2 regions of the Staphylococcus hsinchuensis genome follow, and region 2 is predicted to be linked to the other one. Evidence: predicted binding sites of a transcription regulator. Region 2 holds the regulator's gene; the other holds the start of a gene.
What was found. Region 2 encodes Rex, which represses fermentation and respiration genes when NADH is low (regulators of the CRP and FNR family bind a similar motif). Its sites were predicted from a motif close to TTGTGAAATATTTCACAA; they were not measured.
Positions count from the first base shown of each region.

Region 1 (3,453 bases), 370 kb from region 2:
CCGATACCGAACCATACGATTAAATAGAATATGGCTAGTATTGCATTCATTGTCCACCAGCGATTTTGTGAAACGTAGCCTGCAGAATAAAGTATTGGTGCAGGACCACTACTATAATGTGTTGTTGATGCCATTAAGTTACCAAAGAAACCGAGCATCAATGCACTGTATAAAGGAGGTGCGCCTGTAGCAATTGCAACACCAATTAATGCGGAATACATCGCACTTACGTGAGCAGTTGAACTTGCGAATAAATAGTGTGAATAGAAGTAGAATAGTACAAGTATAATCAATACTAATGGCCAACTTAATCCACCTAAGTTACTTGAAATAGCTTTACTTAACCAAGGGATAAATCCTAACTTGTTAAGTTGGTTAGCCATCATTACAAGAATAGAGAACCAAATTAATGTGTTCCAAGCACCTGTTTCTTTAAGGACATCATTCCAAGTTAAAACGCCTGTGATAAGTAATAACGATAAAGCGATAAAGGCAGTAAGCGTTGCGTCAATGTGAATGACACTACCTAGTATCCAAAGGATTAATGCAATTAAAAAGATTCCAATCATGAATTTTTCATTTTTATGCATTTTACCCATTTCATCTAATTCACCTTGTGCCCATGATTTCGCATTAGGTGTAGATTTGATTTCTGGTGGATAAATCTTATAGATGATGAAAGGTACCAAAATTAATGAGATGATACCTGGAACGAGCGCGACTAAGAACCAGTTCATCCAAGTAATATTAACGCCTTGATCTTTAGCAAGGGACTGGGCTAATGGGTTACCTGCCATCGCTGTTAAGAACATCGCAGCTGTAATCATATTACCTTGGAATTCTGTAAAGATTAGGAATGCACCCATTTTACGCTCTGTACCATCTTCCGGTTTAGAACCAAATGAACGAGAAAGTGCATTGATAATAGGGAACATGATACCACCAGCACGCGCTGTATTACTTGGTGTGGCAGGAGCTAATATTAAATCAACGCCGAGTAATGCATAACCTAAGCCTAATGTTTTCTTACCGAATAACTTTACGAATTGTAATGCAATACGTCTACCTAAGCCTGTTTTCACAAATCCACGTGATATGAAAAAGGCCATTGCAATTAACCAAATACTACTGTTACCAAAACCAGCCATAGCTGTGTCTGTTTTGACTGTTCCTGTAAGTACAGTCAGTGAGAAACCAATCATTGCGACTGCGCCAATTGGTAGTGGTTGGGTAATACAACCGATAATCGTAGCAACAAAGATTGCGAACATATGCCAAGCTGTAACGTCTAATCCTGCTGGTCTAATAGGGGTTAATAGCCAGAGGATAATGCCCACAACAATAGGAACGATAAACTTCTTATAATTAATATCTTTATTCATCAATATTCACCTTTCTTATTTATAAATTAAATTACTTACGTGAATAGAAAGTTAATTAACCACTATCAAAATAGTAGTAATTATATTGATGAAAATGGGGTGGCGGGTGATGATGCCATATAATTACTTCAATATAGTCATCTCTTTTCTATATAAATATTTATAAAATTCATATTCAATTATAGTTTGATATCTAGGTCCTGTAAAGATGACAATCATTATCAATGAATGTGTAAAACATGACAACGCTGCGATATTCTATTATAATCATTTCTTCGTATTTTTTCGAAATGAAATGGGAATTTGTAGTTATATTAAAATTTTGAAAAGTGTACGAGAAAATTAAGTTTAATTAAATGCGTAAATATGAAATTTTTGATAACATACCTTTTTTAGTACGTGCTAAAATAAGTTTAAATGAGTAATAGAAAATAAAAGATGTTTGAGATAGAGAAAGGAAAGAGGGAGTACATGTGTCATTACTAAAATTACCACTTATCCTGGTTATTGTTATATTTTTAGCTTTAGGTATATTTAGTCAGTGGCTAGCAACAAGAATCAAATGGCCATCGATTGTTGTTATGGCGATCATAGGTCTATTAGTTGGACCTATTTTAGGATTAATAAATCCACAAGAAAGTTTAGGGCACTCTGTTTTTAGTCCACTCGTATCGTTAGCAGTGGCAATCATTTTATTTGAAGGTAGTAGTACGCTAGACTTTAGAGAGCTTAAAGGCATTTCGAAAGCTGTCATAAGAATTATTACGATTGGTGCGGGGTTAGCTTGGATACTAGGTGCCGTTGCCCTGTATTTAATTTTTGGATTTCCAATCGAAATTTCGTTAGTACTAGGCGGGCTGTTCTTAATCACTGGGCCTACCGTCATACAGCCGTTGTTGAAACAAGCGAAAGTACATAAAAATGTAGATTCGATATTAAGATGGGAAAGTATTATCCTTGATCCAATTGGGCCTATGTTAGCTTTAGGGGCTTTTTACTTATTTGAAATCGTTGAACAAGGCTTTGAATTACAAATTATTGTAAGTTTCATTGTTCGATTGGTTATTGCAATTGCGATTGGTTTTGTCGCATCATTTATCTTTATGTGGTTTATTAAACGTGATCACATACCGCAAAACTTAATGCCACCAATTCAGTTAATATTTATATTACTTATTTTTGCAATTTGTGATGAATTTTTACCAGAATCAGGTTTATTAGCGGTTACAATATTCGGTTTAATGATGGCACGAATGAAACGTCACGATTTAATATTTAAAGAATCTGACCATTTCATTGAAAATACATCGACGATTATGATTTCAACGGTCTTTATATTAATTACATCGTCACTTTCATTAGATGTGTTGAAAAATGTTGTAAGTTGGCAATTATTTTTATTCTGTTTCGTCATGATTGTATTAGTTCGACCACTTTCGATCATTCTGTCTACAATAAATACAGAAATTTCAACACGAGAGCGCGCGATGGTCTCTATGATGGCGCCGAGAGGTATTGTAGTTCTAACTGTCGCACAATTTTTCGGTGGTTTATTTGTCCAAAAAGGTATGCCAATGGCGCAATATATTACACCAGTGACTTTTGGATTAGTATTTGTGACAGTGGTGATTTACGGCTTCACATTTGTACCATTGAGTAAAGTCATGAAGTTATCTAGTAATGAACCGCCTGGTGTTATACTCGTTGGTGAGAGTATGTTTTCTTATCATTTAGGTTCTAAATTAAGAGAACATAATATACCAGTTATGACGTTCAATTTATTTGATAATAAGAAAGATAGAGCAAAAGAAATGGATTTAGAAGTGTTTGAAGGAAACTTATTATCGAGTAATGATCGGATTTATTCAGATCTTACACGTTACAATAAATGTCTGTTAATGACACAGTCATTTGTATTTAACAGTTTGGCGTTTAATGAGTTGGTTCCTGAGTTTGGATTGAAAAATGTGCAAATGATGCCAGTTTCATTTACGGACGAACATGCGCGTAGTAATCTTGACGGACCGATAAGAAATCACATTTTATTTGATTGGAATTTCACTTCACATTG
Region 1 covers NZ_CP128355.1:345,442-348,894, reverse strand. The annotation lists gene QQM35_RS01865 (anion permease) at 1-1,382, opposite strand, end outside; gene QQM35_RS01860 (cation:proton antiporter) at 1,856-3,453, shown strand, end outside.
Region 1: QQM35_RS01865 (anion permease) is a predicted target of Rex. The motif match lies at 1,611-1,628, and genes of this name have one in related genera.

Region 2 (3,453 bases):
GGGTCTCTTGTTCCGCTTTAGCTTGAATGGCTTGCTGTTCTTCTAGTTTTTCAGTGTAATATTGATAGTCACCGAGATAGATTGTGCCACCATCATGATCCAGGCTAAATACTTTATTAGCTAATTGATTAATAAAATAACGATCGTGTGATACGAACAGTAATGTACCTTCGAATTGTGCTAACGCTTGCTCTAACATTTCTTTAGAGTCAATATCGAGATGGTTTGTAGGTTCGTCTAAAATGAGTACATTATTGCGTTCTAGCATGAGTAACGCGAGTTGTAGACGTGCCTTTTCGCCACCAGATAAATCGTTGATAATCTTCTTTACATCTTCTTGAACAAATAAGAAGCGGCCTAATATTGCACGTACATCCTTTTCATTCATCATAGGGTATTGGTCCCATATGTAATCTAGAATTGTTTTAGAAGATTTAAATTCAGCTTGTTTCTGATCGTAGTAGCCTACTTTTAAATTCGCACCCGTTACAATTTCTCCATCAAGTTTATTTAATTTGCCAGCAATTGTTTTAATTAATGTGGACTTTCCAATGCCGTTTGGTCCGATGACTGCGATGTGATCACCTTTAGTAATTTCTAAATTAATTCCACTCGTAATGGGTGCATCATAGCCAATTTGTAAATTTTTAATATGATATACATCATTTCCGGTATTTCTATCAAAATCAAATTGGATGTTTGCACTTTTAGCATCAATCATCGGTTTATCCATGCGTTTAATTTTTTCTAACATTTTACGGCGGCTTTTCGCCATACCAGAAGTTGAAGCACGTGCAATATTTTTATCTACAAACGTTTCTAAGCGTTTAATTTCTGCTTGTTGACTTTCATATTCTTGCATTCGTTTTTTATAATATTGATCACGCTGTTTAATAAATTGACTATAATTACCTAAGTAATGTTGAACATCGCCTAGAGCTACATCATAAATTTGATTGACAATTTTATCTAAGAAATAACGATCGTGACTGATTATAATGATAGCGCCTTTAAAGTAATTGAGGTAACCTTCTAACCATTGAGTCGTTTCCATATCTAGATGGTTGGTAGGCTCGTCAAGTAGTAATAAATCAGGTTCATTAAGTAACATTTGGGCTAAAGATAGTCGGGTTTTTTGGCCTCCGCTAAAGTCATTAATAGGGCGGTTAAAATCCGCTTTTTTAAAGTTAAGGCCAAAGAGTACGGTTTTGATTTTACTTTCATATTGATAGCCTTCTTGTTGTTCGAACTGATTGGACAATGTTTCGTAACGATCTAAATGTGATTTATAAGATTCACTTTCGAAATCTTCAGCATGTTGTGCAAGCCAATCTGTTTCTTTTTGCATTTCATCTTCAATTTGCTTTAAATGATTAAACGGTTTAGACATTTCTTCTATTACCGTATGATTCGTATTTAAAGTCATTTGTTGGGTGAGATAACCGAGCTTTAAGTTTTTAGTTTTGGATATAGTACCTTCGTCATAACTTTCAACACCGGCAATAATCTTCATTAGTGTGGACTTTCCTGCACCATTTCGACCAACAATACCAATGCGTTCGCCAGTTTTCACTTCTAAATCCACATCATTGAATATATCTTCACCGTCAAATGACTTTGTGATGTTGTTGAGTTGTAATAATATCATTTGAATCGCACCTCTCTATTATCTTTTATTTTACAGTATTCAGGGCACGGTTAAAACTATGATTGTTTATTTTTATATTGTAGTCATGTATAATAATCAAGTATTGTGAGATAGTTTAAGACAAGAAAAATAATAAGGGGACAGTACTTTGGCTAATCAGGGCGATATGATTCCTCGTGCTACATTAAAGCGCTTACCGTTGTATTATAGATTCGTGCATACCTTAAAGGAAAAAGGTATTGATAGAGTTAATTCTAAAACGATTAGTGAAGGTTTAAATATTGATTCTGCTACGATTCGACGTGATTTTTCATATTTTGGAGAATTAGGTAAAAAGGGCTATGGTTATAATATTGATAGTTTATTGCATTTCTTTAAACATGAAATCAGTGACGATGAAGAAATTAAAATAGCTCTAGTAGGCGTAGGGAATTTAGGGAAAGCATTATTAACGTATAACTTTTCTATACACGATGATATGACGATAACGGAAGCATTTGATATACGGGAAAATATTATTGGGACTCAAATTGGTAATGTCGTTGTGAAATCTTATGATCAAATATCTGATATTTTGATGCAAGGAAATATTGACGTTGTAATTTTAACAACTACTGAAGACGCAGCTCAAAAGGTAGTCGACAATTTAGTGGATTTAGGTGTGAAAGGTATATTGAATTTTACACCAAGACGCGTGACGACTCCAGAGGATGTTCAAGTTCAGCACATTGATTTGGGGATTGAGCTACAATCATTATTATTTTTTATGAAAAATTACAATAATAAATAATTTATTTTTCTATAGTGAAACGTGCTATAAATATGAAATTTGCATTTGTATGCAACATATTTATAGTGCGTTTTTGTATTTTTAGAAAAGCGCTCTAATCTTCTATTTCCAATAACAACATACAGATTGAAATTTTTATGAATATACTAATTTAATGGAACTCACACTGTAATGATTAAACTGATGTGGTTGAAAATGAACATAAATTAATATATTATTAATCATATTAAGTTAATCGGAAATGAGGTCATAACATGTTATGGATGATATTCAGTGGTCTAATTGTGGGCTTGCTGTTAGGGTTCGTCATGCAAAGAACAAGATTTTGCTTAGCAGGCGGATTTAGAGATATGTATGTGCAAAAAAGCAATAAGATGTTTTATGCATTGCTTATAGCAATAACTGTACAAAGTATTGGGTTAGTTATTTTATCTTCATTTGGTCTTGTGAAAATACCAGAATCAACATACCCAATCATAGGAACTGTGATTGGTTCATTTATTTTTGGTGTTGGAATTATTTTAGCTGGAGGTTGTGCCACTGGGACATGGTATAGAGCAGGAGAAGGACTCATTGGTAGTTGGGTCGCTTTAATTGCATATGGTTTCACTTCAGCTGTAACGAAATTTGGGATTTTATTACCCGTGATGAATAAAGTGAATAAACCGACCAACGTCAACACGAGTATGGCACAAACGACAGGTATTCCAATGTGGGTATGGGTTGCTTTATTGACGATTATCACTGGTTTCCTCGTAATAAAAACATTGCGAAAACTTAAACCCCAAATAGCCATCCCTAAATTAAAACAGAAATATTCTGGTTTAAGACATGCGTTATTTGAAAAAAGATATCATCCTTTTATAGCTGCTATTGCAGTCGGATTAATAGCCTTACTCGCTTGGCCTATGAGTGAATCTACAGGACGTATGCATGGTTTGGGTATTACGACACCTTCAGCAAATATCGTTCAATTTCTACTTACAGGAGATACAAAGTTATTAGATTGGGGCGT
Region 2 covers NZ_CP128355.1:2,176,906-2,180,358, reverse strand. The annotation lists gene QQM35_RS10925 (ABC-F family ATP-binding cassette domain-containing protein) at 1-1,648, opposite strand, end outside; gene QQM35_RS10920 (redox-sensing transcriptional repressor Rex) at 1,815-2,438, shown strand; gene QQM35_RS10915 (YeeE/YedE family protein) at 2,693-3,453, shown strand, end outside.